3 regions of the Salinivibrio sp. ML290 genome follow, and region 3 is predicted to be linked to each of the others. Evidence: predicted binding sites of a transcription regulator. Region 3 holds the regulator's gene; each other region holds the start of a gene.

Region 1 (10,161 bases), on a different contig from region 3:
GCGTAGCTTGTCGGGGGCGTCGGGTAGCGTATTGATAGAGTAGGGGGCACGCGGATGAAGGTTCAGTTTTAAGCCATCAAACGCCTGCTGGCACCATGTGTCTAGATTGATCACCGGGTTAATGGTGGGCACCACATTACGGCCGCTTTGCTCACAGGCGCCAATCGCGATTTTTTGCCATTGTTGGCGTTTTTTCTCGAGTCGCTCAGCATTGAGTTTCACTCCGCATCGAGCCGACAAAAGGGGAGTGATGGTATTCACGCCTAATTCGACCGATTTTTGAATGGTAAACTCCATTTTCTCACCACGTGAAATCACTTGGCCGAGTTCAAAGTCAAGCGGTGACTCGACACTGTGTGATTCGCAAGCGGTAATGGTCGCGACAACCTGCTTTTTACTGACTTCCGTCAGCATAGCGGGAAACTGCGCACCACTGCCATCAAAGAGCAAAATCGGTTGTTCAGGTTGCATACGTAGGACGCGACCGAGATGGTTGGCAGCTTCGCCACTCAGTGTCACATCGCCTTGCGATGGCAAGGGCGTTGGGTGATAAATTCGAGGAATTCGCATTGTGCTCGTTTTCCATGGTCATCTCGCCCTCAGTGTAACATGGCTACGGGGGCGATAGGCTTTGTCACTAATATGGGGTCGAGTGGTGAAAAAACAAATTATTCTAAGGCGTCAAGGTTTCTCACTAGTGGCTGTTTACAGCGGTTGCAGCGATAGGTGGCTTGTCCGCGCTGTATTTTATTGTGGCGGCGAATGGATAAGGCAACAGGGCCACACTCACACTGGTACGCGAAGGTTTTGCCTTGCACGGCACTGATATCAAGCTGGTGGGTGGTATTGGCAGGGGCATTAAATACCTGGTTCATTAGCGAACGCCACTCAGGACCATGTGGTTTTACCCGACCGTATAGCGCAAAGGTAACCAAATGACAGACCTCATGAGGGATCACTTCGTCGAAAAAGGTCTCTGGTGCTTGCTGTAAAAGGATCGGGTTAAACCTAACACGCCATTGCGTGGGGTGCGCGGTGCCAGCGGATTGACCCCGTAGTGTGAAGCCAATCGCAGGATAGTGTAGCTGGGTGCCTAATTGACGATTAGCCGCATCAATACACTGGTAAACACGCGTGTTAGCCTCTTGCTGTAATGCATCAGGTGACCAAGCGTTCTTGTCAAAGGCGAATGCGTCAGAAGCAGAAGACATAGTGTGGCGATCCTAGTAGCGATCAAAAAGGGAAGCCGAAGCTTCCCTTACAAGCAATGAGTACGTGGAGATTACCCGAGCTTGGCAAAGTCGCGCAACAGCTCCGCTTTGTCGGTTTTCTCCCACGGGAAGATATCGCGTCCAAAGTGGCCATACGCTGCGGTCTGCTTATAGATAGGTTGTAATAAATCCAGCATCTCTTGCAGGCCATACGGACGTAAGTCGAAGTGCTCACGCACCGCTTTGATGATCACCTCTGGCGCGACTTTTTCAGTACCGAAGGTCTCAACCATGATGGAAGTCGGCTCGGCCACGCCAATCGCGTAAGACAGTTGAATTTCACAACGGTCGGCAAGGCCTGCGGCAACAATGTTTTTGGCTACATAGCGCGCGGCGTAAGCGGCTGAGCGATCAACTTTTGAGGGATCTTTCCCCGAGAACGCCCCGCCACCGTGACGGGCTGCACCGCCATAGGTGTCAACAATGATCTTACGGCCTGTCAAACCACAATCGCCCATCGGACCGCCAATCACAAACCGGCCCGTTGGGTTGATGAAATACTTGGTATCCTTGGTCAGCCATTCTGCGGGCAACACAGGCTTGATGATTTCTTCCATCACCGCCTCGCGTAGATCGTCGGTTGAAATGCTGTCGCAATGCTGTGTTGAGAGCACGACGGCATCAATACCGGCAATTTTGCCGTTGTCGTAGGCGAAAGTGACTTGGCTTTTCGCATCTGGGCGTAACCAGTCTAAGGTGCCATCTTTGCGCACTTGCGCTTGGCGCTCCACCAATCGGTGTGAATAGGTGATAGGGGCCGGCATCAGCACATTGGTCTCATTGGTGGCAAAGCCAAACATGATCCCTTGGTCGCCAGCGCCCTGATCTTTCGGGTCGGCGCGGTCAACCCCTTGATTGATGTCTGGAGATTGTTTACCAATGGTATTCAATACGGCGCAAGAGTTGGCATCAAAGCCCATATCAGAGTGGACATAGCCGATATCTTGGACGGTTTGACGAGTAAGCTCTTCAATGTCGACCCATGCCGAGGTCGTCACTTCCCCGCCTACCATTACCATGCCAGTTTTAACATAGGTTTCGCAGGCAACGCGTGCTTTGGGGTCTTGCTCAAGGATGGCATCCAAAACAGCATCAGAAATCTGATCTGCGATTTTATCAGGATGGCCTTCAGAGACGGACTCTGAGGTAAACAGGTGCTTAGCCATGTGACACTCTCATTGATTATCAGGGAAACTGACGATACGTACTCACGCGCATCATCGATCATCTCAGATGTTTTAACTTCTAGACGTCTATTTTATTCGCAATTGTGATAAACGCAAGTCGGTTGATGCATATGGGTGTCTTAAGGTATAGCAAAATTGGCTGAGGTGCGCTTACACCTCGTGGGATACTGGCTGTGGCTTCACTGACCTCCATGATGAGGGAACCGCCTCTTGCAGCCAGTGCACCAGTGATTCGACACGCAGAGGAAGGCGGCCAGCGCTGCAGTAAAGACGCAACGGAACAGGCGCTGAGGCCCACTGGGGCAAGCACCGCGTGATTCTATCAGGATGATGGTGTTGATAGCCAGTGGCGCTCCAAATCGGTAGCAATCCAACGCCCTGTCCATCTGCGATGGCATCTAACTGAATCGCTATCATGTCGCAATTAAAGCGGCTAGGCATGGCGCTTAAGTGATAGGTCTTGTCGTGGTCATAGAGTGTCAACCCTTGTCGGCGAAGGGCAAATACGTCTAGCCAAGGGTGTTTATCCAGCATGCTAGGATGCGTAAATGGACCATATTGGCTGACATAGTTTGGTGCAGCGTAAATACCATATTGCCAATGGCCGAGTTGATATGAGCGACAATTGACCGGCAGCATGATGTCTCCTGCCCAGATGATAAGATCGGCCGACTGAATACGTTGTGCGCTGACTTCGCTTGTCAATGTGATGGATACTTTGGGGTGCTCAGCGAGAAAAGTACTGATCAATGGGCCCGCCCAGCCGCGCATCATGCCGGGATGGCAAATCACTTCTATCGGCCCTTGAAGGTGGTTATTTAAATCCTGTATTGCCTCTTCACTTCTTTCTGCTAAATCAAGAATTTGATGGCAGTATCGCGCAAATATCGTCCCCGCTTTTGTTAAGACCAGTCTATTGCCTTGCCTTTGCGTTAAAGGTTGTCCTAGGTCGGCTTCAAGTTGAGCTAAGCGGCGACTCACCGTTGACTTGGGTTGGCCCAATGCCTTGGCGGCAGCGGTGAGGCTTTGATGATGACACAAAGCGGCAAACGAACGGATCGAAGAAAAATCCTGCATAACTGTCCTTTTAACGCCACTAAGACGTCACGTCGGCTGTCCAGAAGGAGAGAAATCATCTCGTTCTATAAATGGAACGAGATGTTCCCTTTATGGGGCTAGGCGTCTGTGCATCTTTGTGAATAATTCTCAATAAACAAATGATAATTATTATCACAAAATGGAGTTGATTATGTCCAGTTGTCTTCGTCCCGTTGTTCTCGGGGTGGTATTAGCCGGTATACCTGTGAGTGCCATTCATGCAGCAGAAGCAGGCGATCAAAATACCGAAACCATGGTGATCACTGCCTCAGGGTTCGAACAAGCCACGGCAAAGGCGCCAGCGAGTATCAGTGTGATTAGCCGTGACCAACTTGAAGATCGTTATTATCGCGACGTCACAGACGCCTTAAAACGTATTCCAGGTGTCGTGGTCACAGGGGGCGGTGACACTCAGGATATCAGTATTCGTGGAATGGGCTCCAAGTATACCCTAATGCTGGTGGACGGAAAGCGTATGACGAGCCGGGAGACTCGTCCGAATAGCGATGGCCCGGGCATTGAACAAGGTTGGTTACCTCCCCTTCAAGCGATTGAACGTATCGAGGTGATTCGGGGGCCGATGTCGACCTTGTATGGCTCTGACGCCATCGGTGGGGTGATTAATATTATTACCCGTCGTGAACAACATGAATGGCATGGCAATGTGCAATTAAGCACCTTACTCCAAGAAAAGCGCGAATCAGGCGACGAACAAAGCGCCAATTTTTACCTTTCTGGCGCCTTGAGCGATAAGCTTGGGATGACGGTATCGGGCCAACACGTTCAACGGCAAGAAGACGATATTCTCTCTGGTTACGAGGACAAATCTTTACGTAGTCTTTCTACCTCGTTGACCTATGATGCTAGCGATTATCAACAGTGGACCTTGGACTTAGGCGCGAGTTCGCAAGAGCGAAATGGTCACATCGGCAAAACCGTTCCCACGGATGATAGTCAGTGTCGAAACAACAAATGTGAAAACAGCAACAATGACTATCGACGGCAATCAATCGCCCTTGGGCATGAAGGGCATTGGATATGGGGCTGGTCAGATTCACACTTACAGTATGAGCAAAGCCGCAATAAAAGTCGTGAAATGACGATTCAGAACACCGAGTTTAAAACCCGTCTGATTCGTGATTTTGAAACACATACTTTGACGGTTGGTGGGTCAGTCAACAAAGCGAAGTTGGAGGACTTTACCTCTAATAAAGCGTCGAGCCAAACTGAGATTGACAATACACAAGCGGCTTTGTTTGTCGAAGATGAGTGGCGTGTGATTGAGCCATTTAGCCTGACCCTCGGCTTGCGTGTCGATCATGATGAAAACTACGACTACCATGCCAGCCCGCGTGTGTACGGCGTGTATCAACTTAATAGCAACTGGGTGGTTAAAGGCGGCGTGGCGACCGGGTTCCGTTCACCGCAACTGCGAGAAATTGCCCCGAACTGGGCGCAAGTGAGTCGTGGGGGAAATATCTACGGCAACCCCGACCTGGAGCCCGAAACCTCTGTTAACTCAGAAGTCAGTATCAACTACCAAGGCGATATGGGAGTCAGTGGTTCGTTAACTGCATTCCATAATGACTTTGAAGATAAGATCACCCGAGTGACCTGTCCAACCTCGGTGTGTACGGATGGCCCCAACCAGTTTGGCTCAGATCCAACCTATCGGATTAATGTGGACGAAGCGGTCACTCAAGGGGTTGAAGCGAGCATATTTGTGCCCCTCACGGAGACGGTCGACGTGAGTGCCAGCTATACCTATACCGATTCAGAGCAAAAAACTGGTGAGTATAAGGGGCAGCCTTTAACGCAAATACCCCAGCAGCTCGCGTATGGCGAAGTTAATTGGCAAGCTGCTGATAGGTTGCGTCCTTGGGTGAGCGTGACCTACCGTGGCGAAGAAATGGATCCTGTGACAGGCCCGTCCTCTCGCAGCAATATAGAGCCAAGTTACACCTTGGTGGATGCCGGGATGAACTACCAGCTCAGCGATGCCATCGAGCTTCAAGGCGCGGTCTATAACCTATTGGATAAAACGCGTGAGTATGAAGACTACGGTTATATCAGTGATGAACGCCGCTACTGGTTAGGACTGAATATCAGCTTCTAACGCATGATAAAAGGTGTGCTTTTACGTTATAGAATGGCGCAATCCTAACACTGCCACGCCCGTCTCGGACTCTACCGGACGGGCGTTTTTTGCTGCATTTTATTCCTAGGTAGCGTGAGAAGAGTCACACAACACGTGCGTCTTTTACGTGCTTGAGATACACTGTGCATCATCGTTAAACGAGCACCGATGGACATGGCATTAAGAGTCGCAATTAATGGATTTGGTCGTATAGGGCGCAGTGTATTGCGAGCCTTGTATGAAAGTGGCAAGCACGATCGCATTCAAGTGGTCGCAATTAATGAGCTCGCAGAGCCCGAGGCGATGGCGCATCTGCTCCAGTATGACTCGAGCCATGGTCGATTCGGCTGGCCAGTATCCTATAACCAAGAGCACCTTTTTGTCGCCACCGACAGCATTCGCTTGCTTCATTTGCCGGAGCTGCAGCTTCTACCTTGGCGCGATCTGGATGTAGATATTGTGCTCGATTGCACGGGCAAGTTTGGTACGCGTCAGGATGGGGAAGCCCATATTGCAGCGGGCGCTAAAAAAGTCCTTTTCTCTCACCCCGCCAGCCAAGACGTTGACAGAACCGTTATTTACGGGGTTAATCATGACGCGTTGACCGCAGAGGATCGTATTGTTTCAAATGGTTCTTGCACTACCAATTGTATCGTCCCGGTGATTAAAGCCTTGGATGAGCATTTTGGTATTGAGTCGGGGACGATTACGACCATTCACTCTTCGATGAATGATCAACAAGTCATCGATGCTTATCACCCCGATCTTCGTCGCACACGTACTGCCAGCCAGTCTATTATTCCTGTAGATACCAAACTGCATGTTGGAATTGGTAGGATTTTTCCGAAATTTTCTGACAAATTTGAAGCGATCTCTGTCCGCGTGCCGACGATAAACGTGACAGCGATGGATTTAAGTGTCACTGTACGTACTAAAGTGAAAGTTAATGACGTAAATCAAGCTCTGCAGACTGCATCTCGATGTACATTAGACGGTATACTGGATTATACCGAAGCACCCTTGGTATCGATTGACTTTAACCACGACTCACACAGCGCCATTGTCGATGGTTCGCAAACACGGGTCAGTGATCACCAGCTGATTAAAACGCTGGTTTGGTGCGATAACGAGTGGGGTTTTGCCAACCGAATGTTAGATACCACACTTGCCATGGCGTAATAGACGCAAGCGTGGGTGGGGTGTTGCCCTGATTAAATCAGTTTCAATTTGCAACCTTATAGCGAGGACCATATGTCTGTAATTAAGATGACCGACTTAGATCTTGCCGGAAAGCGTGTGTTTATCCGTGCTGATCTGAACGTGCCTGTAAAAGACGGTAAAGTGACCTCTGACGCACGTATTTTGGCATCACTGCCTACGATTAAGCACTGCTTAGAAGCCGGTGCAAAAGTCATGGTGACCTCTCACCTAGGTCGTCCTGAAGAAGGTCAGCCTGAAGATCAGTATTCACTGCAGCCGGTAGTGAACTACCTTGATGATGCGCTGGATTGTAAGGTCAGCCTCGCTAAAGACTATCTAGACGGTCTTGAGCTTAATGCCGGTGAGCTGGTGGTGCTTGAGAACGTGCGCTTTAATAAAGGCGAGAAGAAGAACGACGAAGCGCTGTCTAAAAAGTATGCAGCGCTGTGTGATATCTTCGTGATGGATGCATTCGGCACCGCGCACCGTGCGCAAGCGTCAACCCATGGTGTGGGCACGCATGCGCCTGTAGCTTGCGCCGGTCCACTGCTGGCCAACGAGCTGGATGCGTTAGGCAAAGCGATGGACAACCCTGCTCGCCCAATGGTTGCCATTGTGGGTGGGTCAAAAGTGTCTACCAAACTGACGGTGCTGAAGTCACTGTCAACCGTTGCTGACCAGCTGGTTGTGGGCGGTGGTATTGCGAACACCTTTATCGCAGCTGACGGCCACAATGTCGGTAAGTCGCTGTATGAGGCGGACTTAGTGGATACGGCGAAATCTTTAATGGAAGAGTGCCATATTCCTGTCGCGACCGACGTTGCGTGTGCGAAAGCGTTTGATGAAAACGCGGAAGCAGAGATCAAGCGCGTTGAAGATGTGCAAGACGACGACATGATTTTCGACCTTGGTCCTGAATCAACCCAGGCATTGGCAGACATTTTGAAAAATGCCAAAACCATTCTGTGGAATGGCCCTGTTGGCGTCTTTGAGTTTAAGAACTTTGAAGCGGGCACAGCAGGCATTTCAAAAGCGATCGCGGAGTCTGAAGGCTTCTCTGTTGCAGGTGGCGGCGATACCCTCGCGGCGATTGACAAGTTTGGCATCCAAGCTGACGTGTCTTACATCTCAACCGGTGGCGGCGCGTTCCTAGAGTTTGTTGAAGGCAAGCCTCTTCCAGCGGTAGAAATGCTGGAAGCACGCGCCAAAGACGCATAAACCAGATAATAAAACGGGAGGGACATCTCCCGTTTTTGCTTTCGTTTGACTACAATAGGCCGAGTCGTAAACGATTGCACCAGATTGATAAGGGTGCTTCAGGCATCTTTACTCAGTTCAGCAAAGACAACCCGAGTTAATAGGACAAGAGCCATGTCTAAAGTTTTTGATTTTGTAAAACCTGGCGTTATCTTTGGCGATGACGTTCAGAAAGTATTTGAAGTTGCCAAAGAGAACAAGTTTGCATTGCCTGCAGTCAACGTGGTTAACACTGACTCAATCAACGCAGTGATGGAAGCCGCGGCGAAAGTAAAAGCGCCAGTGGTTATTCAGTTCTCTAACGGTGGTGCGGGTTTCTTCCCGGGCAAAGGTCTGAAACTAGAAGGCCAAGAAGCGCAAATTAAAGGCGCTGTTGCCGGTGCGAAGTACGTTCACGCCATGGCTGAAGTCTACGGTGTGCCGGTGATCATGCACACTGACCACGCTGCGAAAAAACTACTGCCTTGGATTGATGGTCTACTTGACGCTGGCGAAGCCTTCTTCAAAGAGCACGGTAAACCGCTTTTCTCTTCTCACATGATTGATCTTTCTGAAGAGTCTCTAGAAGAGAACATGGAAATCTGTGCCGAATACCTAGCGCGCATGGACAAAATGGGCATGACGCTAGAAATCGAACTGGGTATCACTGGTGGTGAAGAAGACGGCGTTGATAACAGCGATGTTGATACGGCTGACCTTTACACCAAACCAGAAGAAGTGGCTTACGCGTACGAAAAACTGTCTGCTGTAAGCCCTCGTTTTACCATTGCCGCTTCATTCGGTAACGTTCACGGTGTTTATAAGCCAGGTAACGTGGTACTTAAGCCAGAAATTCTTCGTGAATCACAGGCTTACTGTTCAGAGAAATTTGGTCTGCCGACCAATGGTCTGAACTTCGTCTTCCATGGTGGTTCGGGTTCTTCAGAAGAGCAAATTCAAGAATCCATTGGTTACGGTGTGATTAAAATGAACATCGATACCGATACCCAGTGGGCGACATGGGATGGAATTCGTCAGTATTACCAAGACAACGAAGGCTACCTGCAAAGCCAAATCGGTAACCCGAAAGGTGATGATCAGCCTAACAAAAAATTCTATGACCCACGCGTTTGGCTACGTAAAGGTCAAGAGTCGATGGTTGCGCGCTTGGAGCAAGCTTTCAAAGACCTCAACGCGATTGACGTACTGTAAACGTCTCAACAGTGTTGAATTAAAGCCCGCCATTTGGCGGGTTTTTTTATATCTGCGTGATACCGACTCGTCTCATTGGGTAGAGGTTTTGCGTGATTGAGATAGACAGCGACCAGTAAAAGGCTGTTAACATAGGGTTACCGTTTATCCCAACTTGAAGAGGGAAAGTGAATGAGTGAGGAAAACACAGTGGTAGAGGGCGCTAAATGGGCCCAGACTTGGCTGATGGATAATCAAGATCTGTTGACGCAGTACGGGGTGAACATTATTTCCGCGCTACTGATCTTGGTGATTGGTAACCTTGTGGTTAAAGGTTTAGCTAACTCCATGGCGGGTGTGATGCGTAAGCGCAACATGGATAACGCGGTGGTGGAGTTTATCCATGGTTTGGTGCGTTACTTACTGTTCGTCATTGTTTTAATTGCAGCATTAAGCCGCGTGGGTGTGCAAACGGCGTCTGTGATTGCCATCTTAGGTGCCGCAGGTTTAGCCGTGGGGCTTGCTTTACAAGGCTCGTTGGCCAACTTTGCTGCCGGGGTGTTGATTGTGATGTTCCGTCCGTTCAAATCGGGCGATTACGTCGAATTGGCCGGAGTCGCTGGCTCTGTTGAGTCCATTCAAGTGTTCTCTACGGTGCTCACGACCCCTGACAACAAAATGGTGGTGGTTCCAAATGGCTCGGTGATCAGCAGTCCAATCACTAACTATTCCAAGCACGCGACACGTCGCATTGACTTGACGATTGGCGTAGCGTACAGCGCGGATTTGAAGAAAACCAAAGCGGTGTTAACCAACATCGTCACTCAACACCCCTTGATCC
Region 2 (10,161 bases), on a different contig from region 3:
ACACGGCCAGCGAGGGCAGGTCATGCACCGCATCGATGGCTTTATCCGCCAGCAGTGACATGCCGTTAGACGCCTTCACCGGTTTGCCATCTTCACTGATCATTTGCCAATCAAATAGCGCTTCGCCACTGATTTGGTTGGCAATACGCAGCGGTTCGACGGCAGAGAAAAAGGCCATCATCGAGAAGCGGGGCAGTAAAAGAAAGCCGATGCATTCTGGCATCGGGCCGGTGTATTCAAGACGCATGACCGCAAGCTAAACGTGAAGAGTGATGAACTATGATGACTGGCCGCCGCTATGGGGGTCAAGTTAAGGGGGAGCGTCTTTGTCCCGATACTATCTTTATATGTCCTTTTAGCCACTTTTGAGCGTGTGGTTTGGTGCTTATTATTTCGTCACTAACGCAAAGCATAGTGACACTGGAGCGCAATCATGAAAATCACACAAATTCGTAATGCAACACAAATAATTGAATATGCAGGTAAAAAATTCCTCATTGACCCGATGTTAGCCCCGAAGGGGACGTACCCTGGCTTTGAAGGCACAGCCAATTCGCACCTATCGAACCCCACCGTTGAATTACCTTTACCGATTGAAAGTATTATTGATGTGGACGCGGTGTTATTAACTCATACGCACCCAGATCACTGGGATGAGGCTGCCGTGAACATAATCCCCAAAGATAAAACGATTTTTGTGCAACATGAGCGGGATGAGGCCATTCTACGCTCTCAAGGGTTTACCAATGTGCAGATCTTTTCTGAAGAGGTTGATTATCATGGTATTTCATTTATCCGCACGGTATGCCAACACGGCTCTGATGCTGCTTTTCAAAATGAACAAATGGCGGACATATTAGGTGAAGTGACGGGGGTTATCTTCTCGCACGCGACGGAGGAAAAGCTGTATTTGGTTGGTGATACGATCTGGATCCCAAGTGTTGAACAAACCATGATAAAACAACAGCCAGGTGTGGTTATTCTCAACACAGGTTGGGCACATGTCCTTGGTTTCGGCCCTATTATCATGGGTAAGGAAGATGTGCTCAAAACACATCAAGTGCTGCCTGAAGCTAAAATTGTCGCCACACATATGGGGGCTGTGAATCATGCGTTGGTAACAACGCAAGAAATGCGCGCTTATGCAAAAGCTAACATGATCCATGAGTGTGTGTTTGTGCCAGAAGATGGTGAGACAGTGACCCTTTAGGGTGGGTCAATAAAGCATCATAAGATGCTGTGCTGGTGAGCAACACAGAGTAGTGCGTCTTCATTACTCTGTGTTTTAACGATGGAAATGGCCTATGTATCCCACAGACAGTAACAAACTTCCCTCGGTGGCTATTGTCGTTTTTAATCACTTTAGCCCATTTCATATTTCCGTCCCGAGTATTGTGTTTGGGCCTAGCACGTTGAATGAGGCTTTTTTTGACCTCAAGTTAGTCGCAGGAGAACCTGGTCCCATTCTTTCCGATATTGGTATGGAAATTCATACTGAGCATCAGCTGGATGCGCTAGCGCACAGCGACATCATCGTCATTCCCTATTGGCGAACCATTGATGAACGCCCCAATGAAGCACTGCTTGCTGCGCTTCAACGTGCTCATGCCCGAGGCGCATTCGTTGTTGGCTTATGTCTTGGCAGCTATGTGCTTGCCTATGCGGACTTGCTGGTAGGAAGGCGAGCGTCGACACATTGGGAACTAGAACAAGACTTTAGCCAACGGTTTCCGTGTGTTTTGCTGGATACGAATGCCTTGTATGTTGAGGATAATCGCGTGATCACTTCAGCAGGTACGGCTGCCGGGATTGACTGTTGTCTCTATATTTTCCGCAAGTTCTACAGCAGTACCATTGCAAACCGAGTGGCAAGAAGAATGGTCGTGCCGCCATATCGTGATGGTGGACAAGCTCAGTTTATCGACCAACCCATACCGGTGACGTCATCCGACTCTCGTATCAATGCGTTAATGGAGAATATCAGACGTAACCTCAGTCAAAAGCACTCATTGGATGTGCTCGCTGAGTCTGTGATGATGACCCGCCGCACGTTTACCAGAAAATTTAGCCGGGCGACAGGAATGTCATTTGGAGAGTGGTTGACCACCGAGCGACTAAATGTCGCTCAAGATTTGCTTGAATCTACGGACTTATCTATCGAGCAGGTTGTCGAAAAAACAGGCTTTAGCTCGGTGCTTATGTTCAGAGAAAAGTTTAAAGCGCGCTATGAAGTGACGCCTAATCAGTGGAGAAAAGCGTTTTATCGTCAATCCAATAATCAGACCTAAGTGTCAGTTGGGTTGTTCTCTGCATCAAAAAGCCCGCACTTTTCAGCACGGGCTTTATTATTTCAGTCTGTTACGCGTAGTGGCTTACCAGCCTTTTACCACGGCGCCGTCAAAGATTTCCATCGCGGCGTTGTAAACCGCATCAGTTTGGTAGGCTTTAACAAAGGTTTTGACGTTTTCTGCGTCGACGTTGTCTTTGCGCGCCACAATCAGGTTCACATAAGGCGATTCTTTGTCTTCAACAAAGATACCGTCTTTGCTTGGCGTTAGGCCCACGCCTGCTGCAAAGGTGTTGTTGATGATAGCCAAGTCCACATCTTCCAATGAGCGAGGCAGTTGTGGGGTTTCTAGCTCGATGATTTCTACGTTTTTCGGGTTCTCAACGATATCCAGTTTAGTCGCGTTGATGCCTGCGCCTTCTTTGAGCTTGATGATCCCTTGCTGCTCAAGCAATACCAGTGAACGGCCTAGGTTCGATGGGTTGTTAGGCACCGCAATTTTACCGCCTTCTGGTAGATCTTCGACGCTATCTAGCTTGTAAGAATAAGCCGCAATCGGATACACAAAGGTGTTGCCGGCAATCGCAAATTCATAACCACGGTCTTTGATTTGTGCGTCCAAGTAAGGTTTGTGTTGGAAAGCATTCACGTCGACCGAGCCATCATCCAGTGCCGCGTTCGGTGACACGTAATCGGTAAAGGTCACCAGCTCTACCTCAAGACCGAGCTTTTTCGCTTCTTCCACCGCGTGTTCAGCCACTTGTGCTTCTTCGCCGGCCATCACGCCCACGGTGATGCTGTTGGTATCGGTCGCGGCTTGTTCTTTCTCGCCGCAGCCAGTCAGCACCAAGGTTGAGGCAAGGCCAAGAGTGGCAAGTAGTGTTTTGATCGTGGTTTTCATTGTCTGTCTCCCTGTTTGGAACATATTCGTCATTATTGTGTTTGATTTAGCGGTGATCGGCGCGTCGCACCAAGTAATCACCAAAAGATTGAATCGCTTGCACTAAGACTACCAGCATTACAACGGTGATCAGCATCACTGTGGTGTCAAAGCGCTGATAGCCATAGCGGATGCCCACATCCCCAAGGCCGCCGCCGCCGACCGCACCGGCCATGGCCGAGTAGCTCACCAAGGTAACCAGGGTAATGGTCGCGCCATTGATGATGCCGGGGAGCGCTTCAGGTATGAGCACTTTATAAATAATCTGGAACGGGTTCGCGCCCATCGCTTTGGCCGCTTCCTCTAGCCCAGCCGGTAACTCGAGTAACGCCCCTTCAACCAAGCGGGCAATAAATGGAATCGCGCCGACGGTAAGCGGCACAATCGCCGCTGCGGTACCAATCGAGGTACCAACCACCATGCGGGTAAACGGAATAATTGCCACCAGCAAGATAATAAAGGGGATAGAGCGACCAATGTTCACTATTGCGCCGAGCACCTGGTTAACTTGCGGCTGGCCCAGCAAACCACCGGGTTTGGTCACATGCAGTAACACGCCCAATGGGATGCCAATCACAAACCCCATGATCCCGGAGGCAAACACCATGTACAGGGTTTGGCCAGTGGCTTCGAGGAGCAAGTTGATAAGGGCGCTGTTTTCATTGACCCAGTGGGTGAGTTGATCAATTAACATAGCCAAGTACCTCCGTGTTGACATGGTGCTTGTTGAGGTAAGTGATGGCGTTTTCAACCGCCTCTTTTGGACCCATGATTTCCGCAAGGAGTAGGCCGAATTTCACGCCGCCGGCGTAGTCGATATCTGAGCTTAAAATGCTGATGTCGATATCAAACAGACGCGAGATCTGGCTGATTAATGGGTCATCGACCGTTGCGCCGGTAAACTCGAGGCGCACCAAGGGGTAACTGCCTTCGAAGTATTCTTGTTGTAAGCGCTGGGCAAAATCATGCGGCACTGACAAGTCGAGGGTTGAACGAATAAATTGTTTGGCCAAGTCGGATTTGGGATGCGCAAAAATCTCGCCCACCGGGCCGGACTCGACGAGCTCGCCATCGCCAATAATAGCGACGTCGTCACAGATACGTTTGACCACATCCATTTCGTGGGTGATCAGCAAAATGGTGAGGTTGAGCTTTTGGTTGATGGTTTGCAGCAGCGACAGAATGGATTGCGTAGTGGCTGGATCCAGTGCGCTGGTGGCTTCATCACAAAGCAGAACGTTGGGGCTTGGCGCCAATGCACGGGCAATGGCGACACGTTGTTTTTGTCCGCCACTGAGGCTGGCAGGATACACATCACGCTTATCGGCCAAGCCGACCAGATCGAGCAGTTCGCTCACGCGTGTTTCAATCTCATCGCGGCTCGAGCCACTTAGCTCAAGCGGCAGGGCGATATTGTCGAACACGGTGCGTGACGAGAGCAGATTAAAGTGTTGGAAAATCATCCCGATTTTACGGCGCGCTTGGGTCAACTGGCGGCTGGGTAGCGCAGTGAGGTTAGTGCCACCCACTTTGACTGAGCCGCTGGTTGGGCGCTCGAGCAGGTTAACCATCCGGATCAGGGTACTTTTCCCTGCACCGGAGGCACCGATCACACCAAATACTTTCCCCTTGGGAATAAATAAGTTGATGTCATTAAGGGCATGAATTCGGCGTTCCCCGAGTTCGAATACCTTGTTGAGGTTGGTTATCTCAATCATCACATGTCCTTGGCGAATAATTTGATCACAGCAGACTCACTCAGCGGCTTGTGCCACATTCTTGCTGTCGCTCTGGTTATTGATGCTATGAGTTAGTCAAAATTAAGTCAATGGATATTTTTACTTCTGGACGTCTAAATGGCAATAAGTCCAATCGCTTGGTTATAAACTCAACAGTAGGCTTGATCTCAAACGATAAAGGGCGTTTACTAGGAGCCCCTGTAGTGCTTTGTTCTGATTACGCTTTATGCCAACTGCTTTGATTGATACCACCATGCTTTCCTTGTTCATCCCGACCTTTTTTCTGGTGTCCGTGACACCTGGGATGTGTATGACCCTCTCGATGACGCTGGGAATGACCATCGGCGTTAAGCGTAGCCTGCATATGATGTGGGGTGAGTTAATTGGCGTGGGGCTAGTAGCGATTGCCTCGGTAATTGGGGTGGCGGCAATGATGCTTAACTATCCGTCTATCTTTCAGGTGTTCAAATACGTCGGTGGTGCTTATCTGGCGTTTCTTGGGGTACAAATGTGGCGATCTCGCGGGAAAATGGCCATTCCTGAGGATGATGACGCTAGCCCCAGTGAAGCATCAGCGTGGTCCTTGGCGACCCAAGGATTTGTCACCGCGATTGCTAATCCGAAAGGCTGGGCGTTTATGATCTCACTGTTGCCCCCGTTTATTAATCCTAAATTAGCGCTGCCCAGCCAGTTAAGTGTGCTGGTGTTGATTATTCTGCTGACTGAGTTTAGCTGCTTGATGTTGTATGCCAGTGGCGGTCGCACGTTGCGTCAGTTTCTGCAGCAAAGAGGCAACGTGCAACTGCTTAACCGTGTCGCTGGCACCTTGATGGTAGGCGTTGGCGTGTGGCTGGCGCTGGGGTAGGACGTGCTCAATCCGTGTTACGCCCGTGATGCTCAGCGACCAAAGCGGTAAAGAGCGCTTTGGCGGTGGGGAGGATCGCATCGGGAAAATCATAATCGGGGTTGTGCAGTTGCGGATGATGCTCGCCACTGCCAATGCCAAATAACGCGCCCGGCCAACGGGCGAGAAACTCGGCCACATCTTCTGACCAACGCATCGGTTCATTAAGCCAATGTACCTCAACCCCTAGCGATTGCGCGGCATTGGCGACATGCTGTGTATGGTGTGTGCTGTTCTCGGCCGCGATAAAGGGCTCATGCCAGCTAAAACTGACCGTCAACCCTGCCCGAGCCGCCAGCGTGTTCACTTTGTCTATCAAGTCGGCTTTCATGGCCTGAAAGCAGGCGTTGTCATCACTGCGCAAGGTAGCCATCACGGTCGCGTGGCCGGGGGCGACGCCGTAGGCTGGCTCTCCTAACTGGGCATGAACCAAGGTGACAAGGCTGTTGGCCTCAGGGTAGGCGTCGGGCAGTTGTGTCAGGGTATGCATCACGCCTGTCATCGCACTGGCAGGGCTAATCCCGCGTTCGGGGTAGGCGGCATGAGAGGTTTTTCCGTACAGCTCAATGGCGACTCCGGTCGAGGCACAGGCAAAGGTCCCTGGGCGTACCACGATTTGATGCTGATTAAAGCCGGGGAGATTGTGGAAGGCGTAGACGTTATCAATATGCGCGTTGGTAAGTGCGGGGGACTCGCACATACGCGCTGCGCCTTCTCCGGTTTCTTCTGCAGGCTGAAAGGCAAGCAGCACAGTACCACGAGCGGGCGGAGTGTGGCTAAGCTCGGCAGCGACGGCCAGCAACGCCGCGGTATGACCATCATGGCCACACGCATGCATCACGCCCGAATGCTGGGAGCAATAAGCCTGTGTTCCACGCTCTTCAATCGGGAGCGCATCAAAATCGGCGCGTAGCAAGGTGGTGGGCCCTGGCGCAGCGCCTTGAATGGTGACCAGGATCCCGTGGCCGCCGACATCAGTGGCTGGGTGAAAGCCAAATTGTCGCAACTGGGCAGCGATAGTACGTGCGGTGAGGGCTTCGTGGTTAGAAAGCTCAGGGGTTTGGTGCAGGGTATGCCGTAGCGTGACGGGATCGAACTCGTTAGCCATCTTCGACTCCAAAACCAGAATGGATACGCCATGCTAGATCGCGTTTGCATGTCACGTTGTGAACGCAAACGCAAAAAAGCCAGCAACAGGTGCTGGCTTTTGTTTTATCTCGACAGGGCGTGGTGAAAATTACACTTGGCCGTTGTCTTCCGCTTGTTTCGCTTGGATAGCTGTCAGGGCCACTGTGTAAACAATGTCATCGACCAGTGCGCCACGAGACAGGTCGTTCACCGGTTTGCGCATGCCTTGCAGCATTGGACCGATAGACACCAGCTCAGCAGAACGCTGTACCGCCTTGTAGGTGGTGTTACCTGTGTTCAAGTCTGGGAAAACGAACACGGTCGCTTTACCGGCAACCGGTGAATCCGGTGCTTTCGACTTAGCAACATTTTCCATGATTGCTGCGTCGTACTGCAGTGGGCCATCAATTACCAGATCAGGGCGCTTCTCTTTGGCAAGGCGGGTGGCTTCGCGAACTTTATCCACGTCAGCCCCTTTACCTGAGCTACCAGTCGAGTAAGAGATCATCGCTACGCGTGGCTCGATACCAAAGGCGCTGGCTGAATCGGCCGATTGAATGGCGATTTCTGCCAGTTGCTCAGCGTTTGGATCTGGGTTGATCGCACAGTCACCGTATACCAGCACTTGCTCAGGCAGCAGCATGAAGAAGACCGACGACACCAAAGAGGCGTTCGGGGCTGTCTTGATGATCTGCAGCGGTGGGCGAATGGTGTTGGCCGTCGTGTGCACGGCACCGGAGACCAGGCCGTCCACCTCGTTGGCTTCTAGCATCATGGTACCCAGCACCACGGTGTCTTCCAGGTGCTCTTGCGCAATCACTTCGGTGATGCCTTTGCTCTTACGCAGCTCAACCAAGCGGGCCACGTACTTGTCACGCGCTTTCACTGGGTCAATGATTTCTACGCCAGCGCCCAAGGTTACGCCTTGCTGATCGGCTACACGTTTAATTTCTTCTGGGTTACCCAAAAGCACACACTCAGCAATTTTACGCTCCGCACAGATAGCGGCCGCTTTAATGGTGCGTGGCTCGTCACCTTCTGGCAGCACAATGCGCTTGGCGGCTTTACGCGCAAACTCGGTGAGCTGGTAACGGAAAGCGGGTGGGCTGAGACGACGCTCGCGGTTAGAGCCAGAGCTTAGTGACTCAATCCAGTTGCCATCAATGTGGCTAGCCACATGGTCGTTCACAAACTCAACGCGCTCTTTGTCGTCAGCCGGGACTTCGAGGCTGAAGCTTTGCAGGTTGAGTGAGGTTTGCCAGGTGTTACCTGCGGTGGTGAACACTGGTAGGCCGGTTTCAAAGGCACGGTCACACAATGCTTTGAGCTGATCAGGGATCGAGTAACCACCGGTCAGCAGCAGCGCACCGATTTCCACGCCGTTCATTGCTGCCAAGCAGGCCGCGACAATCACGTCTGGACGGTCTGCCGAGGTCACTAGCAGTGAGCCAGGGCGGAAGTGCTCAACCATGTTAGGAATAGAGCGTGCGCAGAAGGTAATGCTCTTGATACGGCGCGAGTGAATTTCACCTTCATTGATGATGGTGGCATTCAAGTGCTTAGCCATATCGCTGGCACGGGTAGCAATCAGATCGATTTTCCATGGCACACAGCCCAGTACGCGGATTGGGCTCGTGTTGAAGATCTGCATCACTTCAACGTTAGTCGGACGCGCGCCGTCTGCATCGTCAAAGATCTCTGACAGATCGGGACGGGTGCGGCCAGCATCATCAACAGGGGCATTGAGCTTGTTGATGATCACGCCAGAGATGTTGCCGTTTTTGCTGCCACCAAAGTTGGTGCAAGCAAACTCGATACGCTCTTTTAGCTGCGCAGGGTTGTCGGTACCTGGTGTGGTCACAAAGACAATCTCTGCATCCAGCGTCTTGGCAATCTCGTAGTTGATTTGGTTGGCAAACGGATGGTTACGCGTGGTGACCAAGCCTTCAACCAGTGCCACTTCGGTGTTTTGGGTGGCGCGTGTAAAGCGTGCAAGTACTTCTTCTAGCAGCACGTCTTCTTGATCGGAACGCAGCAGATCTTCGGCCTGGTTCATTGACATCGACTCGGCGACTTTCATGTCACTGTTGGCGTGAATGATTTCTGTCGTCAGGTCAGTGACATCAGTGTCGCTACCGTGATGAGGCTGCGCAATGGGTTTAAAAAATGAGACGCGGACGCCTTTACGCTCCATCGCTCGCATCACGCCGAGGCTGACACTTGTCAGGCCGACGCCGGAGCCGATTGGGATTAGCATAATAGTACGGGACACGTTGACTTCCTCTTACTATCTGATTGGCGTGCCGGACAGGCCGGCACAAATATAAAAACGGCTGAGTGGAATCAGCCGTTGGGAATGGTCTTACAGGCCAGTTAGGCGCGCGGTGTCTTGCGCAATGACCAACTCTTCGTTGGTTGAAATCACCATCGCAGGCACGCGGCTTTCGTCTGTGGTGATCACGCCTTCACCGCCAAAGCGGGCTTTTAGGTTGCGTTCTTTGTCGACGTCAACACCCAGCAGAGATAGGCGCTCGAGTACCAATTCGCGGATTGGGCCTGAGTTCTCACCGATACCGCCGGTGAAGACAATCGCGTCTAGGCGACCATCGAGGGTCGCGGTGTAGCTGGCCACGTACTTAGCAAGACGGTGACAGAACACGTTCATCGCGCGAGTGGCTTCTTCTTTCTCGCCATAGTTGTCTTCGACAAAGCGGCAGTCAGAGGTCACTTCGGTCAAGCCTTGTAAGCCAGACTCTTTGGTTAGCATGGTGTTGATTTGCTCAACGCTGTAGCCCAGTGCATCGTGCAGGTGGAAGATAATCGCTGGATCTAGGTCACCAGAGCGGGTGCCCATTACCAGGCCTTCCAACGGGGTCATACCCATTGAAGTGTCGACGGATTTGCCGTTTTTAATCGCACAAACTGATGCGCCGTTACCGAGGTGGCAGTTAATGATGTTCACTTCATCAACAGGTTTGCCAAGCTGCTCAGCGGCGGCGTTAGCGATAAAGTAGTGCGAGGTACCATGCATGCCATAGCGACGGATGCCGTGCTCTTTATAAAGGTTATAAGGCAGTGCATACAAGTAGGCTTCTTCTGGCATGGTTTGATGGTATGCCGTATCGAATACAGCGACATTTTTCAGCGCTGGGAAGGCTTTTTT
Region 3 (10,161 bases):
GTTTTAGGTCGCGCCGCATCCAGCCATATCGCGAGAGTAGAAGGCCGCATAGCGATCCTCAAGACGAAAAAACGATGTCACCATTATTGCGCAAGCCAGGGGAGGAGTAACCCATTGTCGGCTGAAATCCGACTTGCTGTTGCGCTAGCTCAAATTTTGATGCAAAAAAGGGCAGCGTTTGCTGCCCTAGTGTTGCGGTCTCGAGCTCGTTTAGAGGATGAAGCGACTCAAGTCTTCGTCATCAACCAGCTCTTCGAGGTGGCGGCGGACATAATCCGCATCAACGGTGACACTTTGACCGGCGCGTTCGCTGGCGTCGTATGAGACCTCTTCCATCAAGCGTTCCATCAAGGTATGCAGGCGACGGGCGCCGATGTTTTCGGTTTTCTCGTTCACCCGCCACGCGGCAGAGGCCAGCTCATCAATACCACTTTCCTCAAACGCCAGATCAATCTCTTCGGTTTTTAGCAGTGCGGTATATTGCTGAGTGAGCGACGCATTTGGCTCGGTGAGGATCCGCTTAAAGTCATCGGTGGATAGCGCTTCAAGCTCAACACGGATGGGCAAGCGCCCTTGCAATTCCGGGATCAGATCAGACGGACGTGATACTTGGAAAGCGCCTGAGGCGATAAACAGAATATGATCGGTTTTGATCATACCGTGTTTGGTGGACACTGTGCTGCCTTCAACCAATGGCAAGAGATCGCGTTGCACCCCTTCGCGAGACACCTCGCCACCACTGGTGTTACCTGACTTACAGATCTTATCGATTTCATCCACGAAAACGATGCCGTTGTTCTCCACCATGTGGATGGCTTGCTCTTTAATTTCTTCTTGGTTAACCAGCTTGGCGGCTTCTTCCTCGGTCAGCGCTTTCATGGCGTCTTTGATTTTCATCTTACGCTTTTTGGTGCTGTTGCCACCGAGGTTTTGGAACATGCTTTGAAGCTGGTTGGTCATCTCTTCCATGCCTGGTGGCGACATGATTTCCACCCCCATTTGTGGGGCGGCGACATCGACTTCCACTTCTTTATCATCAAGCTGGCCTTCGCGTAATTTTTTACGGAAGCTTTGCCGTGTTGAAGAGTCCTCTTGGCTGGCCTCATTTTGGCCCCATGCGTCGCGTGCGGGTGGCAGCAAGATATCGAGGATACGATCTTCAGCTTGTTCTTCAGCGCGGAATTTTACCTTTTCCATCGCTTGCTGCTGGGTCATGTTCATCGCCACATCCGCCAGATCGCGAATAATGGTTTCCACCTCTTTCCCAACATAACCCACTTCGGTGAACTTGGTAGCTTCCACCTTGATAAAAGGCGCGTTGGCAAGGCGTGCTAACCGGCGAGCGATCTCCGTTTTACCCACACCGGTTGGACCAATCATCAAGATGTTTTTCGGGGTGACTTCCGCACGCAGCTCTTCGGCAAGCTGCATTCGGCGCCAGCGGTTTCGCAGTGCGATCGCCACCGCACGTTTGGCATTGTCTTGACCGATAATGTGACGGTCAAGCTCATGCACGATTTCGCGTGGAGTCATTTCAGACATCACTAATCCTGTTTCTTACTCTCGAGTTCTTCAACGGTGTGCTGCTGGTTAGTAAACACACATATATCACCGGCGATGGTTAGCGCTTTCTCTGCGATCTCGCGGGCATCTAACGCCGTGTTTTCAAGCATAGCAACGGCGGCGGCTTGGGCATAGTTGCCGCCAGAGCCAATGGCGATCAAGTCGCGCTCTGGTTCAACCACATCGCCGTTACCGGTAATGATCAATGAGGCGGTTTCATCAGCGACCGCCAGTAGGGCCTCTAATCGACGTAGCGCGCGATCAGTACGCCATTCTTTAGCCAGTTCAACGGCCGCTTTGGTTAGGTGCCCTTGGTGTAATTCAAGCTTGCGCTCGAAGCGCTCAAATAAGGTGAAGGCATCAGCAGTGCCGCCAGCAAATCCGGCGAGAACTTGGCCGTTATACAAACGACGGACTTTTCGGGCATTGCCTTTCATCACGGTATTGCCGAGTGACACTTGGCCATCGCCAGCAATAACCACTTTACCTTCGCGACGAACGGAAACGATTGTAGTCACGGGAACCTCTTTCTTTGTGTCTGGTACACCAGGTGGGTGATTAATGTAAGAGGTTGGGCTTTGCCGCTCACTTTTCAAGGGGAGAAGGAAGGATTTCAATCAAGGCTGGGCAAGGAATAGACTTGACCCAGCCGATAAAATGCGGCGCTGTTATTCCCAGTACCAAATAGCACAAGGCTCAACCCCGGCGCGGCGGAGCATATTACGGTCACGCTCTGCTTGACGCTTGCGTGGGTAAGGACCCAATACCACCCGGTACCAGGTGCCTTTTTCTCCTTGGCTTATCTTGATTTGGCTTTCTAGCCCTTGAAAAGCGATGATCGCTTTACGTTCATTTGCCTGCTCTTGACTGCGGTACGCACCGCATTGCATCAGGTAAGGACGCGTGGATTGCGGCAATGCTTTGGCCTTCACTTCCACCTCTTTACTCTCCAGCTCTTCGATGTAACTCCATTTTTCTTCAGGCTTTTTAGGCAGATGTGCCTTCTTGCTCTGCGTGGAAGGCTGAGGCTGTGTGTCTGTTGCCGGTTTAGGCACGGGCGCGTCGGTATTACTTAATAGGTACAGGCCATAACCAAACGCGCCAACCAAGCAGACGGCAAGCAACGCCCATTTTAATGGGAAACGAGCACGCGCTTTGGGTGGTTGGCGGCGGGTATTTTTTTTACGTGGTGCTTTACCACGTTTTACGTAGTCACGAGTTGCCACAGCAAATATTCAATTTCAAAAAGCCAGTAAAGCGCTCATGTTACTGGCTTCGGCTCGTGCTGACCAGTCTTACTACCGAGACGGTGGGGCAACGCTCTCACGGATCACTAATTTGGCATCTAAAAGTCGTGATCCTGCATTCACTTCACGCCCTTGCAAGGTGTTGAGCAGCATTAACATCGCCTGACGACCAATGTCGTAGCGAGGTTGGGAGACAGTGGTCAGGGGAGGATCGCAATATTCGGCGAATTGGATGTCATCAAACCCTACAATCGAAATATCTTGCGGCACGCGCATGCCTAGGCGCTTTGCTTGTTGCATGGCACCGACGGCCATCACATCACAATGACAGAATACCGCGGTGGGAGGCTCAGGGAGGGACAATAGATTGGTCATGGCTCGCGCCCCAGAGGCAAAACTGAAATCTCCCACCACGCTGTAGGCTGGGTTGACTGTAATCCCCGCGCGTTGCAGGGCCTGCTGATAGCCTTGTGAGCGGAATTGCGTCAGTGCGGTTTCCGGCACCCCAGTAATATTGGCAATACGGGTGTGGCCGACTTGGGTGAGGTAATTGACCGCCTCAAAAGCGGCAGTCAGGTTGTCGATATGCACCGTCGGCAATTCAAGATCCGGGGCATACTCACACGCCATCACAAGCGGAGGGAGATTTTTCTGCTCGGGCTTACTGACATCAAAGGGAACATCGGAGCCCAGTAGGAGCATGCCATCTGCCTGTTTGGTAAAAACCAAGTTGACGAATGAGTTTTCGCGGTGGTGTTGTTGGGCACTATCTCCGAGCAAAACCAGGTAACCGTGCTCCATCGCCGCTTCTTCGATCCCGCGGATGATCTCACTAAAGTAAGGATCGCAGATGTCTGGGACAATCGCGACGATGGTTTTGGACTCGTTGCGGCGTAGGTTACGTGCAAGTGAGTTAGGGGAATAGCCAGCTTCTACGACCGCTTGCTCAACCTTTTTACGGGTTGTGGCCGAGACCTTCTCAGGGTTCATCAGCGCGCGAGAGACGGTTGCTGTGGATACACCGGCAATGTGGGCAACGTCCTTCATTGTCGCCATAATGACAGTCCTCTTGTTATCTGTATTGTGAGATCAGACAGTTATTAGCTCGTCTGACCTGTTCTCTTAGCCAATTGCGGCCTTATTCTACCTAGCCTTGTCCGATTTAAACACGGACAAGCTAACACTTATTGCAATGAAAGTGTGATTGCTGTCGCTTTACTGCAAGGGAATGTTAAGAAAGGTCTTGCGGCTCGACATCTAATGACCACCTCACTTTACGCGACAGAGGGAGCTGTTGGATGGCCGGGAGCGCCACTTGGAGCCATTGCTGCATGATTTTTCGGCTGGGCGCTTGAATGAGGAGTTGCCACCGATAGCGACCCGCGCGTTTCGCCATGGCGGCGGGCATAGGCCCCATAATATGGCATTCATCCTGTTGAATCGGTGAGGTAGCCAGCGTTTGACGCACCTGTTGTAAAAACTGCTGGACACTGTTTTCTTCATGCCCGTCGGCGCGAAAGAGACTAAGAAACGTGTAAGGCGGCAGCCACGCCTGACGCCGTTCATTTAACGCAGATTCGGCAAAGGCTTGATAACCTTTATGCACTAAAGATTGGATCAGGGTGTGCCCTGGATGGTGGGTTTGTAATAACACGGTACCCGGCTTACTGGCGCGGCCCGCTCGCCCGGCGACTTGCACCATCAATTGGGCCAAACGCTCAGGGGCACGAAAGTCATTACTGAATAGAGCCCCGTCAACATCGACTAAGGCGACCAGGGTGACGTTAGGAAAGTGATGGCCTTTGGCGAGCATTTGTGTGCCCAATAGAATTTGATACTCACCCTTTTCAATGTCGGCCAAGTAACCTTCAAGGCTCCCTTTTCGCCGGGTATTATCGCGATCAATGCGAACGGTATTGTATTCGGGAAACAACTCACCAAGCTGGGATTCGAGTTGCTCGGTACCGACACCGACACTAATAAGCTGGGTAGAACCACAGTCGCCACATTGGGGAGGCACACGTTTTTGGTGGCCACAGTGATGACAACGCAACTCTTGGTGTTGTTGATGAAGGGTATAGTAGGCATCACAGCGTTGGCAGTTCGCTAGCCAGCCGCATTCGTGACACATCATCGCGGGCGCATAACCGCGGCGATTTAAAAACAGCATCACCTGGTTACCTTGTTGCAGGTGCTGACGCATTTCAGCAATCAGCGGCGCCGACAAGCCAGCTTCGAGGTGATGGCCTTTGATATCGAGTATCCCTTGCCGGGCGGTGACCGCGTTACCAGGACGTTGCGTGAGCTTAAGGTACTGGTATTTTCCGGTTTTTGCGTTGTGTAAGCTCTCCAGTGATGGCGTTGCCGAGCCCAAGATCACCGGCACTTGTTCTTCATGCCCCCGCATGACAGCCAGATCGCGGGCGTGATAGCGAAAGCTATCTTGCTGCTTATAGGAAGGGTCGTGCTCCTCATCGATAATGATGATGCCAAGCTTTGCCATGGGGGTAAAAAGCGCTGAGCGTGTGCCAATCACTATCGCGGCTTGATTCTCCCGTGCGGCCAGCCAGGCGTTGAGACGGTCGGTATCGCTGAGCCCTGAATGCATCACGGTCACAGGAACAGCAAAGCGGCGCTCAAAACGGCGAATGGTTTGTGGTGTCAGGCCAATTTCTGGCACCAAGATGAGCGCTTGCTGGCCACGTGCGAGCACCGGCTCAAGCACATTGAGATACACCTCGGTTTTGCCTGAGCCAGTGATCCCCTCTAATAGCGCGCAGGCAAAACCATCGCCAGCATTGAGGGTGGCAACCGCCATCGCTTGCTCGTGGTTTAACGTCGGTTTTTCTTCGGTCACCGCAAAGTTTTTTACCCAAGCATTGGCCTGAGAAGGGGGCGAGTAGGGCGCGATCCAGCCTTTTTCTGCCACCGTTTTTAGCACCGGCGTGCCGATGTCTTGTTCGATTAAGTCGGCTTGAGTGGTTGGACCGTGCGTGAGAAGCTGCAACACTCGGGCTTGTTTGGGGGCGCGGCTCAGACCTGATAGAGGTTGGTTTTGTCCTGACTCGGTGATTTGCCACCATTTTTGTTGCTGCAATGTCGCAGGGCGTCCTTTACGCAGCGAGGTTGGCATCACCGCCCCCATCGCATCTCCTAGCGGATGATGGTAAAAACGACTCGCCCATTGCAGGAGATTGTATACCGCGGGGGTCCAAACCGGCTGCGTGTCGAGTACGGTATCAATCGCTTTGAGTTGGCTGGCTTCCACACTGGCCGTTGGCGACAAGCCGGTAACGATGCCAACTTTATGCTGGCGTCCAAACGGCACCTTGACGCGCCCTCCGATGATCGGATGCTGATCGTCAGCAATACGGTAATCAAAGGTTTTCGGCAAAGGGACAGGCAAAGCCACCTGAGCAAACTGTTCCATCACAACATCTTATTGGCCAGAAGGAATGTCAGTGTAACGGTTAGCCACACGTTGGCAAAGCCTTGTTGCACCGTAAGAGACACGCGGATTGCACAAAAAAGTTGCGAAAAAGAGGGCGCTTGATTAGAATTGCGCGCCTTAGAAAATGTTTGTTAACGACGTGTGGTGCCCGGCTTAGGATCGGGAGAGCGACACGGCCTTTAAGATGAGGTTATCCCTATGAAAGCTGGTATCCATCCAGAGTACAAAGCCGTCACAGCAAAATGCTCTTGCGGTAACGAATTCGCGTTCAGCACAACCCTAGGCAAAGACATTTACCTAGACGTGTGTGACAAGTGTCACCCATTCTACACTGGTAAGCAGCGTATCCTTGATACCGGTGGCCGTGTTGACCGCTTTAAGAAGCGTTTCGGTGCCCTTAGCAGCAAAAAATAAGCCGCTATTGACTGAATACAGAGAAGGGACGCATCAGCGTCCCTTTTTTGATCGTATCGTCCCTGTCATCGGACAACAGGTCCGAGCATCATCGCGAATGCGCTGTTAGTACTGGTGGACGTTTGCTCCCTGCGTTACCATCTTTTTTATTATACAAACCTTCCCTGTGTGGTTTGTAGAGTGTCTGACTAATATCGGTGACGCTTCCCTGCCGATATTAGTTTCCCCTTCACGATAATAATTAGGAACACTAGATGTCGGACGATAAACGCCAGCAAGCGCTGGATTATCATGCATACCCTACTCCCGGAAAAATTTCTGTTGAATTGAGCAAACCTGCTGACTCGGCCGCGGATCTCGCGTTGGCGTATAGTCCTGGCGTTGCTGAGCCTGTGCGTGAGATAGCGCAAGATGCGGATGCGGTTTACCGCTATACGGGTAAAGGCAACATGGTGGCGGTGGTCTCAAACGGCACCGCGATTTTGGGGCTAGGAAATTTAGGCCCCATGGCTTCTAAGCCTGTCATGGAAGGTAAAGCTTTATTGTTCAAGCGTTTTGCTGGCTTGGACTCGATCGACATTGAAGTCAAACACCGTACTATCGATGAATTCGTGGATACCGTGGCGAACATCGCGGATACCTTTGGCGGTATCAATCTCGAAGATATCAAAGCCCCAGATTGTTTTGAGATTGAAAAACAATTAATTGCACGTTGCGAAGTGCCTGTATTTCATGATGATCAACACGGCACTGCTATCGTCACCGCTGCCGGCATGCTTAACGCGCTTGAGCTGCAAGGCAAAGATATCCGCGAGGCGACGGTGGTGTGCATGGGCGCAGGCGCAGCGGCTGTTGCCTGTATGGAGCTATTAATAAAATGTGGCGCTCAGCGGGAAAAAATCTATATGTTGGATCGTAAAGGCGTGATCCATACGCGTCGTGACGATATCAACAAATACAAGCAGCTGTTTGCCAATAACACGGATAAGCGTACCCTCGAAGATGTGATTGAGGGCGCGGATATGTTCGTTGGCGTCTCCGGTCCAGACTTGCTTTCACCCGACGCCTTGAAGCTGATGGCAGATAAACCCGTGGTATTTGCCTGCTCGAACCCAGATCCTGAAATTCATCCGGATGTGGCGCATCAAGTGCGCGATGATCTGATCATGGGAACCGGGCGTTCGGATTACCCGAATCAGGTCAATAACGTGCTCTGCTTCCCGTTTATTTTCCGTGGCGCATTGGATGTACGTGCCAGTGAAATTAACGATGCGATGAAGTTGGCAGCGGTAGAGGCCATTCGCAGCCTAGCCAAAGAGCCTGTCCCACAAACGGTATTAGACGCCGCCGGTTTGTCTTCGCTAAGCTTTGGCCCAGATTACATTATTCCCAAGCCAATGGACGCGCGTTTATTACCTAAGGTTGCCCGCGCGGTAGCGCTGGCCGCCGTGGAAACCGGCGTGGCTCGTATCGAGATGCCAGAAAACTATATGCTCGACAAGGCGTAATGCTTGAGCGTGAGGAAAAGCGCGGTGGAATAGAGCCCGAAAAGGCTGTGCTGAGCACCTATCATTACAGAAAACCCGCCAATCGGCGGGTTTTTTTAGTATTCGCTATCGTCGAACTCGATACCAAGCTCTTCCATGATCCGACGTGCTTCAGCGGGAATGCTGTCGGGTTTATCCTTACGGATATCGTCATCGGTTGGTAGTGGTTGGCCGGTGTAGGCATGAAGAAATGCCTCACACAACAACTCACTGTTGGTCGCATGACGGAGGTTTTGCACCTGACGACGAGTACGCTCGTCGGTAAGAATTTTTAGTACTTTTAATGGGATAGAGACGGTGATCTTCTTTACCTGCTCTTTCTTTTTACCATGTTCGGCATACGGATTAATGTAGTCGCCGTTCCACTGCGCCATGTCTCACCTATCTTGATTATGGAATACCCAGAATGATGCTGCGGAGATTTTAGCTATATTAACCGCCACATGCAAAGGGGTATAGACGTCTAGAAGTGTTGACGTCCCAAAAAGCGCAGGGTAAGGTGGCAGTATGAAACCTGGATCACGCCCACCATGCGCAAACCAGACTAGCAAGGATAGATCATGACTGAGAAAAAAACCGACACTATCGCCGTTCGGACCGGAATTGGGACTGACACCCAGCACCATGCGGTGGTGCCTCCCCTGTACTTATCGACCAATTACCGTTTCCCGGCACTGGGTGATGTGCCTACTTACGACTACGCGCGAGGCGGCAACCCAACGCGTGCGCAGCTCGAACAAGCGCTGACTGACTTAGAAGGGGGCGCAGGTGCGGTGGTGACCAACTGCGGGATGTCGGCGATAAACTTGGTGCTATCTCTGTTGGAGGCTGGCGAGCATATTGTCGCCCCACATGATTGTTATGGCGGCACCTATCGCTTGCTCGAATCGCGTGCCAAACAAGGGATCTGGCAGGTAAGTTTTGTCGATCAATCGGACCATGATGCGTTGGACCAAGCATTGGCTAAACAGCCCAAGCTCGTGCTGGTGGAAACCCCATCCAATCCACTCTTACGCGTGGTCGATATCGCAGAAATATGCCAAAAAGCCCATCAAGTGGGGGCTTGGGTGGTGGTCGACAACACGTTTTTATCGCCAGCTTTGCAAACGCCTTTTGCGCTGGGCGCGGATATGGTGGTGCATTCGACCACCAAATTTATTAATGGCCATTCTGATATTGTCGGTGGCGCGGTGATCGCCGCGACCAGTGAACTTGCCGAGACATTGGCTTGGTGGGGAAATTGCTTAGGGGCGACGGGCAATGCATTTGACAGTTATATGACACTGCGAGGGTTGCGCACATTGGGTGCACGCGTTAAACAACACCAACACAACACTGAAGCGGTACTCAGCTACCTGCAAACGGTGTCGGCAGTGCGGAAAATCTACTACCCCGGGTTGGCCTCTCACCCTGGCCACCAAATTGCTGCGCGCCAGCAAGCGGGGTTTGGTAGCATGCTGAGCTTAGAATTGGATACAGACCAAGCCGGTGTGGCGCGATTTATTGATGGCCTCACGTTATTTGCCCTCGCCGAGTCTCTCGGGGGGGTAGAAAGCTTAGTGACGCACCCTGGTTCGATGACACACAGAGCCATGAGTGACGCCGCGCAAGCGGAGGCGGGCATCGCACCGACCTTGTTGCGTTTTTCCATTGGATTAGAAGATGCGCAAGATTTGGTTGTCGATTTGGCGAACGCCTTTGCCCGTTTAGAGGGTGACACCCCATAGAGGCTGCGCTTCAGTGCGCGCCGCTTTACCGAGATCGATAGACATTAAGAGAGACCTTGCCATGCATGCGCAACCGACGGAAACGTCCCCCGAGTCACCACGCCAATTGCACAAGTTTGGTGGCAGTAGCCTTGCGAGCCCTGATTGCTATCGTCGCGTGGTCGATGTATTGACCGCGCATGCGAGCCAGCAAGACTTAATCGTGGTGTCCG

Evidence for each region. Region 3 encodes MetJ, which represses methionine synthesis genes. Its sites were predicted from a motif close to TTAGACNTNTANANGTCTAA; they were not measured.
Region 1: a site for MetJ is predicted at 2,509-2,528, ahead of metK (methionine adenosyltransferase). Genes of this name have one in related genera too.
Region 2: a site for MetJ is predicted at 5,064-5,083, ahead of metN (methionine ABC transporter ATP-binding protein MetN). Genes of this name have one in related genera too.

Annotation. Positions count from the first base shown of each region.
Region 1 is NZ_MUEY01000005.1:144,512-154,672, reverse strand. It holds gene rsmE (16S rRNA (uracil(1498)-N(3))-methyltransferase) at 1-570, opposite strand, end outside; gene BZG23_RS06735 (SprT family zinc-dependent metalloprotease) at 669-1,211, opposite strand; gene metK (methionine adenosyltransferase) at 1,283-2,437, opposite strand; gene BZG23_RS06725 (LysR family transcriptional regulator) at 2,609-3,535, opposite strand; gene BZG23_RS06720 (ligand-gated channel protein) at 3,708-5,672, shown strand; gene epd (erythrose-4-phosphate dehydrogenase) at 5,868-6,872, shown strand; gene BZG23_RS06710 (phosphoglycerate kinase) at 6,945-8,111, shown strand; gene fbaA (class II fructose-bisphosphate aldolase) at 8,265-9,341, shown strand; gene mscS (small-conductance mechanosensitive channel MscS) at 9,513-10,161, shown strand, end outside.
Region 2 is NZ_MUEY01000001.1:141,182-151,342, forward strand. It holds gene BZG23_RS00735 (GlxA family transcriptional regulator) at 1-247, opposite strand, end outside; gene BZG23_RS00740 (MBL fold metallo-hydrolase) at 434-1,210, shown strand; gene BZG23_RS00745 (GlxA family transcriptional regulator) at 1,305-2,288, shown strand; gene metQ (methionine ABC transporter substrate-binding lipoprotein MetQ) at 2,373-3,188, opposite strand; gene BZG23_RS00755 (methionine ABC transporter permease) at 3,235-3,921, opposite strand; gene metN (methionine ABC transporter ATP-binding protein MetN) at 3,911-4,945, opposite strand; gene BZG23_RS00765 (LysE family translocator) at 5,193-5,831, shown strand; gene BZG23_RS00770 (amidohydrolase) at 5,839-6,978, opposite strand; gene pta (phosphate acetyltransferase) at 7,108-9,255, opposite strand; gene BZG23_RS00780 (acetate kinase) at 9,361-10,161, opposite strand, start outside.
Region 3 is NZ_MUEY01000009.1:44,306-54,466, forward strand. It holds gene BZG23_RS09870 (1,4-dihydroxy-2-naphthoate polyprenyltransferase) at 1-50, opposite strand, end outside; gene hslU (HslU--HslV peptidase ATPase subunit) at 211-1,542, opposite strand; gene hslV (ATP-dependent protease subunit HslV) at 1,545-2,081, opposite strand; gene BZG23_RS09885 (SPOR domain-containing protein) at 2,232-2,789, opposite strand; partial or broken gene cytR (DNA-binding transcriptional regulator CytR) at 2,862-3,872, opposite strand; gene priA (primosomal protein N') at 4,042-6,243, opposite strand; gene rpmE (50S ribosomal protein L31) at 6,460-6,675, shown strand; gene BZG23_RS09905 (malic enzyme-like NAD(P)-binding protein) at 6,930-8,183, shown strand; gene metJ (met regulon transcriptional regulator MetJ) at 8,279-8,596, opposite strand; gene metB (cystathionine gamma-synthase) at 8,783-9,949, shown strand; gene BZG23_RS09920 (bifunctional aspartate kinase/homoserine dehydrogenase II) at 10,011-10,161, shown strand, end outside.